DNA from 2 places in the Marinobacter sp. H13 genome. Region 1 is predicted to be linked to the other one. Evidence: riboswitches for the same ligand, from Rfam matches in the RefSeq annotation. Region 1 holds a riboswitch; the other holds the start of a gene.

Region 1 (4,419 bases):
AGCGGACCAAGGCTGATCAGGCGGCTCTCTGGGTACAAGCCTTTGCCGCCGCGATCCTGGTGGTGGGCCTCGCTTTCCATCTCGCCGAGGTCGGCCTGATTGGCCTGCTGGTCATCATCCTGATTACCTCCTTTACCGGCGTTACCGACGAGCATCAAATTGGCAAGGCCTTCCAGGAATCCCTGCCGTTTACCTCGCTGCTGGTGGTGTTTTTCGCGGTGGTTGCGGTGATCCACGAACAGCACCTGTTCAAGCCGATTATTGATTACGTGCTGTCGCTTCCGGAAGCCCGGCAGCCTGGCATGTTCTTCATTGCCAACGGCGTGCTCTCAATGATCAGCGATAACGTCTTCGTAGCGACTGTTTATATCAGCGAAGTCAAACAGGCTCTGGATGCAGGGGCCATCAGCTACGAGCATTTCCAGAAGTTGGCAGTTGCCATCAACACAGGTACCAACCTTCCCAGCGTTGCGACTCCCAATGGCCAGGCGGCTTTCCTGTTCCTGCTGACGTCTGCCATAGCGCCGCTGGTTCGGCTGTCCTACGGCAAGATGGTGGTGATGGCGTTTCCCTACATGCTGGTAATGGGCGGTGTTGGTCTGTACATGGTTATCAACCATATTTGACATTCTGTCGGGATTTTTGCGGGCAGTGTCAGTGCAGATTTGCACGGGTCTGTTAATCTTTGCCTTAACAGACCCCAACAATACGGATTCCATGTCCAGAAACTGCCCGGTCCATTCTTCCCGACTCACTGAAGTCATGCATTTGATTGTTGTCCGGCTGTGGATATTGCTGGCAGGTCTATTATTTACGTCCGCCTCCCTTGCCGCGTCGGAATCCGTGAACAAGACTCTGCGCATTGCCTATGTGGAGTTTCCCCCTATTACCTATCAGGCCAGCGATGGCCAAGCCGCTGGCAGCTTTATAGAGCTTACCCGGAAGATCGCTGTGGAAGCGGGTTACGAGCCGGAATTTCTCTTCTTGCCCATCAGCCGGGTATACCTGTATCTGCGCAACGGTAGAATTGACGTTTGGCCAGGTTCGGCCAACGTTCCCGCCCTTAATGGTGAAGTTCTGGAGACCTGGGTCACTCCCCTCGCGACCCAGCTCAGTGCCTGGTATCTGGAGGGAACCGAACCAATTACACATTTTGATCAACTGCAGGGCAAGACCGTCATCACGATAGGCGGGTACACCTATGGAGGGCTCTTGTACTGGCTGGAGGCGGAAGGTTCGATTGACGTCACCCAGGCTCCAAACTATCGGGCTGCTCTGGAAATGCTCAAGCTTGGCCGAGGCCATTACCTGTTTGGCCATCGGGATCCGGTTGTGGAAACCCTGACCATGCCCAAAGACGAGAAAATCCGTGAATCGGCGATCCGTTTGAGGAATCTGACCTGGCTGTTCTCGCTGGCCAATCCCCGGGCAGCGATCCTGCGGGAAGAGTTCGATGATGCCTACATCCGTCTGGCTGAAAAGGGTGAAGTGCCGCCGATACGAAACCTTGGAGAAAGCTTTGTGATCCCCGGATTTCCCGAGCAATACCGTTAGTAGTGTTCAGGGCTCAGGAATCCGGGTTCAGAAGGATGTCCCCATACCAGGCCGTGGCCTTTTCACCGGTGTTGTCCGAATCCGACATGATGGCAATGCCCACGACCGGTGGCGGTTCCTCGCCAAACGCTTCCCGATAATCGGCCATGATATCCCGCTCCACCGTGACCCATTCGCCGACCTGTTCTGATCCGGAATTCACGGCAATCATCATGGTTTTCTCGGTGTACGGGTTGGGCACAATCTCGCCCTTCGGGAGAGTATTGGCCCAGATGTAGTTGAGGGCATTGCCCGGCAGGGACTCACCGAATAACACCTCGACTGTCTTGCGTTTGGCGCGCTCGAAAAACCCCGCCTTCTCGGGCTGGAACTCGAACGCCACATAGATTCTGGCCGGGTAATCGTCCCCGGACTTTTCCCGGGCATCCCCGTTTTCGAAGACATTCGAGACCTTCCAGCGCCATTGCAGAATCAGCGAATCGGTTGGCTCCAGCCTGACCCGTGCGATCAGTCCCGACGCACCGCCGTCCGTGGTCGCCCGCACGACCTGCTGACCGTCTTCGGTTGTCAGTTCATAGCGGCTGAGCTGATCGATCTTGGGAAATTCCAGGGGTTCCCAGCCATCGTTCAGGGACTGCATCTGGGAGAAGGGTGTCAATGTACTCTCTTGCGAACTGACCGGTGCAGACAGCAGCATGGAAATGAGGAGCGGGCCCCAGATTCTTTTGTATCCGACCTTCTCCATAGTGCCTCTCCTCTTGTCAGGGTGTTTCCGTTGCAGACAGATCTTTTACCGGAAAGTGCCTTGTCCTGAAAAGTGGACCTGTATATAGTGTTTCTATCCTTGGTCAAATACCAGATGTAGTGATCAGCGCGTAACCAACTCGGTCAACGTGTGATCATCTCAGCCATTCTGGTATCGGGAATCCGGTGAGACTCCGGAACTGACGCGCAGCGGTATTGGGGAACAAGCGTGGCATCAAGACACTGGCGAAAGCCGGGAAGTCGCCACACGAGGCCGAATCTATCGATTCACGCCCCTGAGTCCGAAGACCTGCCAGGGATGAAGGAGCCTTACGGCTCCCAACTGCACCTTCGCGACCCAGGGTGAGCAGACCGGTTATGCCCAGCCATTCCCATGGCGAGGTGTGCCCCTGCGTACGCGATGGTGAAAGGAACTCAACGCGTATTCAGGAGAACACTGCATGTCTGCCTCAGCCCTGGCCGAACCCCGGCCAACCTCGCACACGGACACCGAATCCCTTCAGGTCATCAAGCGCAACGGCACGCTTGTCGGCTTCGACCCCTCGAAGATCAGCATCGCCGTAACCAAAGCCTTCCTCGCAGTTGAGGGCGACACCGCCGCCGGTTCCGCGCGTATCAATGACGCGGTACACCGGGTGACCGACCAGGTTATCCAGGCGATTGGCCGTCGCCTGAAGGCTGGTGGCAAGGTACATATCGAAGACATCCAGGATCAGGTGGAACTGGCCCTGATGCGGGCCGAAGAACAGAAGGTGGCCCGCGCCTACGTCCTGTATCGGGAAGAGCATGCCCGCGAGCGCGCCCGCCATGCGCCGGTTGAGGCGCACCCCCATCTGACGGTGAAAAAGACCAGTGGCGAGATTGCTCCGCTGGACCTGGGCCTGATGAAACTGCAGGTGGAACAGGCCGCCACAGGGTTGGAGGGCATCGACGGTGATTCCCTGGTGGACGATGCCCTGACCAACCTGTACGACGGCATTGCCGAGGAAGACGTGCTGTCGGCCTTGATCATGACGGCCCGCAGCCGGATTGAGCGGGAGCCGGATTACAGTGCGGTCACCGCCCGTCTTCTGCTGGAACAGCTGCGTTTGGAGAATGCCGCCGCCCTGGGCCTGCCCATCAGTCTGCCATTGGCTGAGATTTATCCACAGGCACTGAGCGCCTTTGTCGAGGCGGGAATCCGGTACGAATTGCTGGATGACGCGCTGGCCGCCTTTGATCTGGAGCGCCTGGGTGCAGCCCTTCAGCCGGAACGGGATCTGCAGTTCGGCTTCCTCGGTCTGCAAACCCTGTACGACCGTTACTTCCTGCACTGGAACAAGGCCCGCCTGGAATTGCCTCAGGTATTTTTCATGCGCGTTGCCATGGGCCTGGCCCTGCGCGAAGACGACCCGAATGCCCGGGCCATCGAGTTCTACAACCTGTTGTCGTCGTTCGATTACATGGCGTCCACACCCACGCTGTTCAACAGCGGTACCCGCCATTCTCAGCTGTCGTCCTGTTACCTGACGACGGTGGGCGACGATCTTGAAGACATCTACGGCGCCATCCGCGATAACGCCATGCTGTCGAAATGGGCGGGCGGTCTGGGTAACGACTGGACGCCAGTCCGTGCGCTGGGCTCCCACATCAAAGGAACCAACGGCCAGAGCCAGGGCGTGGTGCCCTTCCTGAAAGTCGTCAACGACACCGCCGTGGCGGTGAACCAGGGCGGCAAACGCAAGGGCGCGGTGTGTGCCTACCTGGAAAGCTGGCATCTGGACATCGAGGAATTCCTGGAACTGCGTAAGAATACCGGCGACGAACGCCGCCGAACCCACGACATGAATACAGCCAACTGGGTGCCCGATCTGCTGATCGAGCGCATGCGCGAAGACCGTGACTGGACCCTGTTCTCTCCCAGCGATGCGCCGGATCTGCACGACCTGTACGGCAACGCCTTCCGTGAACGCTACGAGCATTACGAAGCCCTCGCAGAGCAGGGCAAAATCAAGCTGTTCAAGAAAATCCCGGCCAAGCAGCTCTGGCGCAAGATGCTCACCGTGCTGTTCGAAACCGGCCACCCCTGGATCACGTTCAAGGACCCGTGCAATCTGCGCT
Region 2 (4,419 bases), 380 kb from region 1:
ACGGGCGCCGGTATCGCGATTCTCGGTATCCGCGTAGGTTACTGCTGCCGCCAGATTCCAGTCAGCCGTCTCGATACCGGAAGAAACCTCAACGCCACGGATTCTGGCCGTCTCGACGTTTTCCATGGTGCCCTCAAAGGTCACCGGGTCCGACACGTAGGTAATCAGGTCTTTCACGTCGTTCTGATAAAGCGCAATGTCCCAGTACCACCGGTCATATCGCCCGGAGAAACCGGCTTCGACCATCTGCCCCTCTTCCGCATCGAGGTCAGGATTACCGGTGTAGAACGGCACCGTCAGGTAAAGGTCATTAAAGGTGGGTGCCCGGAACGATGTCGCATAGCTGAGGCGAAAGCGATGGGCGCGGTCCAGCTGGTGACCGAAGGCCACACCGCCAGTCTCCTCTTTGCCATAGGCCTCGTTGTCATCCAGACGCAGACTGAGCATCAGATCGGTGGCATCAAAGTTCAAACGGCCCTGACCGAAAACCGCGCTGTTGGTCCGGCTGTCTTCTGTGAAATTGCTGGTGCCATCCACTTCGTCAAGCATGACCTCCGTACCCAGAACCAGCTCATGAACACCGGCCGTCAGGGTGTTTTCCCAGCGCGCGGAGCGAGACAGGGTGTCGAACGTGCTGGGATTGGCTCCGAAGGTATCCTGTTCGTCGCGAGCTTCCGAGAACTGGATACGTGTACGCCAGTAGTCACTGGCAACCGCTTCCAGATGCAGCCCCATGGCACGAATCAGGAAATCGGTATCACCGCCTTCAAACTCGGTATTACCTTCAGACTGGAAAACCGTCAGTCCTGCGCCGCCGCCCTGGTCAAAACTGTGGCTCAGTTTGGCCAGGCCACCAGCGTTCCGGAATCCTTTGTCCTCGCCGCCAGCACGCAGGTTCGTGCCATCGGTATCCGAATAAACGCCACCGGCCAGGAACGACGAACGGCCTTCCCGGCCAGCCAGCCCGGCCGTTGCCTCACGGGTTTCATGGGAACCGCCTTTCAGCTCGCCCCAACCCTGGCGCCCGGCCTCCGGTTCCAGGGTGAACGCCTGGATGACACCACCCACCGCATCGGCACCGTAGAGGGAACTCTTCGCACCTCGCACCAGCTCAACCCGTTCCATCAATTCGGGAGGCAAAAACTGCCAGGGTGGGATACCCGCAGAGGCCGAGCGCAGGCGGATACCATCGAGAAGCAGCACGGTACCTGAGCTGCCAGCGCCACGCAGGAATACGCTGGTAGTCTTGCCGTAACTGCCGTCCGACACCACGTTGATCCCCGGCTGGGCGCGCAGCAGGTCGCGGAATTCCGCGGGCTGTTGCCGATCAATATCCTCCTTCTCGATGACCGTAACCGAAGACAGGCTCTCCCCAACGGTCTTCGGCCCCAGTGTCGCGGTAACCACGATGGGATCCAGGGCATCGGATTCAGGGGCAGACTGGGCCGAAACGGCCAGAGGCAGGGCGGCCATGGCAACGCCGGCCAGTAAAACAGGGCTTTGAATTCTGAACATGAAACTTGCTCCGCACTCCGCGCGCACCCGCACGGGAATCTGGGTTTTGTTGCGGAACAGGGAATGGGGGCAGGCGGTAGACTGGTGTCAGGAATGCGGAACCGGCATATCACCCACCCAGGTTGCCCACCGCAACATCGGGTGTTTTTCCAGGCCGGTCTCCGGGCTGGCAGGCGGAACTCTGGGTTCCCGGGCAATCACCTTCCCATGTCTTGGCGACACAGTGGCGCACAGATTGCCGTTGTCCTGCTTACCGTTGCGGGGGCAGCATCGGACTTGCACTGGCGTGACCAGGCTCACCGATTTCCCGTTTCACCCGTCGCGCTTTGCGACGGGCACCTGAAAAAAGTGTGGCAAGGCTAGCAACACCGGGGTAAGCGGTCAATGAAATCCATCAAAGGTCGACATGGTCGCAGGCCTCTGCCACTGCTATATTCCATGACTGACAATCATTTTTTCTTCGCCAAAACAGGGAGTTTTATGCAGGCCGAGCTGGTCGACATCCGCAATCACATGGCTCAATACTCGCCGTTTGACGAGATGACCGAGGAGCTGCTCGACAGGGTGGTGGGCGGTATTGAGGTAGTCTACTTCAAGGCCGGCAGCCAGATCCTGGAATTCGGCGAGCCCAGTAACTGGCTTTATTACGTGCGCAGTGGCGCGGTAGAAATCTATCGGCGTTCGGGCGAGCTGTATAACCGCATCAGCGAAGGCGAAATATTCGGCCAGTTTGGCCTCCTGATGAACCGGAAAGTGCGATTTCCGGCAAAAGCCCTGGAAGACACACTGGTCTACAAGATTCCGGGAGAAATCTTCCAGTACCTGTGGGAAAATGACGACAACTTCGCCGATTTCGTCGAGATTGAAGACCGCAGTCGCCTGCGCTCTGCCGTTTCCCGTCGGGAAAAGTCCAACCAACTGATGACATCCAAGGTTACCCGGTTGATTGCCCGGGAGCCGGTATCAGCGCCCCACACCGTTCGCCTGCAGGAAGCGGCGCGGATCATGACCGAAAACGGCGTCTCCGCACTGCTGCTGATGGACGAGGAAGGTGAAAAGCCCCTGCTCAAGGGCATCATTACCGACCGGGACCTGCGCACCCGGGCCCTTAGCGAAGCCCTGGCCTCGGAAACTCCGATCAGCGAGATCATGTCGGAGGATCTGATCACCATCCGCTCGAACATGTTCATATACGAGGCCATGCTCACCATGCTGCACAACAATGTGCACCATCTTCCGGTGATGGATCGGGATGAGGTTCGCGGGGTGATTGCGCTGTCTGACATCGTAAAGTACGAGAGTCAGAGCAGCCTATACCTGGTCAGCAACATCTACCATCAGCAGGATGTAAAAGGGCTGAAGAAGATCAGCCTGGATGTGCGGGACAGCTTTGTTCGCATGGTGAACGAAGATGCCAACTCCCACATGATTGGCAGTGCCATGGCCGGCATCGGGCGCAGCTTTACACAACGTCTGCTGGCGCTGGGCGAGGAGAAACTCGGCCCCCCACCCGTGCCCTACTGCTTTTTGGCCCTCGGCTCCATGGCGCGGGACGAGCAGCTGGTGGTCACGGACCAGGATAACGCCATGATCCTGGACGACAGCTTTGTGCCGGAAGAACACGACGAATACTTCCTGGCGCTGGCGAAATTTGTCAGCGATGGCCTTGCGGAGTGCGGCTATACCTACTGCACCGGCGACATCATGGCCACCAACCAGAAATGGCGGCAGCCACTGCGCGTCTGGAAGGACTACTTCACCGACTGGATTGATAATCCGAAAGCCGAGGCTCTGTTAAACAGCAATATTTTCTTTGATCTGGATGGCATCTACGGCGAGACCGACTTTGCCGAACAGCTCAAGACACTGGTGGCGGACAAAGCCAGCAACAGCCAGCGGTTCCTGGCAATGCTGGCGCGCAACGCCCTGAACCGCACGCCGCCGATCGGCTTTTTCCGGACTTTCGTGCTGGAAGAGGATGGCAAGCACCAGAAGACCTTCAACCTGAAACGTCGCGGAACAGCGCCCCTGTCGGATCTGATCCGGGTTCATGCCCTGGCCTGCGGCTCCCGTGCACAGAACTCGTTCGAACGACTGAAAGCCATTGGCAACACCAAGCTCCTGCTGGACGACGATCTGGGCAACCTGAGGGATGCGCTTGAGTTTATCTCCATCGTTCGTATCCGACACCAGGCCCTGGCAATCGAGGCTGACCGGCAGCCGGACAACAACGTACGGCCCGAAGACCTTTCACCGTTTGAGCGCAGCCATCTCAAGGATGCGTTCCAGGTAGTCAGCGGTGCCCAGAAGTTCCTGAAATTCCGGTATCACGCCGGGGTGGCCCGTAATGTCTAGTGAGGAGCAGGCCGAGAATTCTGTTACACGCCTGCCATGGCCCGAGCAATTCAAGGCCCTGGCGGAGCAGAGCAAGTCCCCGATTCTTAAAGCCTATTACGAGAGTGGGTGTGTGTCGCCGGAGACGCCCTTATCCGAGGTGCCCTTTGTCGCGCTCGATTTCGAGACCACCGGGTTGGACGCCAATCAACATTCGATTGTCAGTATCGGTCTGGTGCCGTTTACGCTCGACGGCATCCAGCTGGGCAAAGCCCGCCACTGGATCGTGCGGCCCAAGCTCCCGCTACACCAGACCTCGATTACTATCCACGGCATTACCCACAGTGATATCGACCAGGCCCCGGATTTGAACGATATCCTGAAGGATCTGTTTGCCAGCCTGAATGGGCGTATCCCCGTGGTTCACTACCGCAACATCGAGAGATCGTTCTTCGACGTTGCCCTGCAATGGCGCTTGGGGGAAGGAATCCGGTTTCCGTTGATCGATACCATGGCCATTGAGGCTCACCTGCACCCGGACCGAAACCCGTCACGCTGGCAACAACTGCT

What was found. Region 1 has a riboswitch for cobalamin ahead of AC5JQH_RS09405 (ribonucleoside-diphosphate reductase subunit alpha). Riboswitches for the same ligand answer to the same signal wherever they lie in the genome.
Region 2: it holds a riboswitch for cobalamin, as region 1 does, so the genes downstream of both, AC5JQH_RS11050 (TonB-dependent receptor plug domain-containing protein) here and AC5JQH_RS09405 (ribonucleoside-diphosphate reductase subunit alpha) in region 1, are expected to answer to the same signal.

The regions. Positions count from the first base shown of each region.
Region 1 covers NZ_JCACRU010000001.1:2,018,502-2,022,920, reverse strand. Annotated here, with positions in the region: gene nhaB (sodium/proton antiporter NhaB) at 1-626, shown strand, start outside; gene AC5JQH_RS09415 (substrate-binding periplasmic protein) at 718-1,554, shown strand; gene AC5JQH_RS09410 (DUF3047 domain-containing protein) at 1,568-2,299, opposite strand; cobalamin riboswitch at 2,452-2,630, shown strand; gene AC5JQH_RS09405 (ribonucleoside-diphosphate reductase subunit alpha) at 2,760-4,419, shown strand, end outside.
Region 2 covers NZ_JCACRU010000001.1:2,394,119-2,398,537, reverse strand. Annotated here, with positions in the region: gene AC5JQH_RS11050 (TonB-dependent receptor plug domain-containing protein) at 1-1,515, opposite strand, end outside; cobalamin riboswitch at 1,651-1,873, opposite strand; gene AC5JQH_RS11045 (putative nucleotidyltransferase substrate binding domain-containing protein) at 1,996-3,870, shown strand; gene AC5JQH_RS11040 (3'-5' exonuclease) at 3,863-4,419, shown strand, end outside.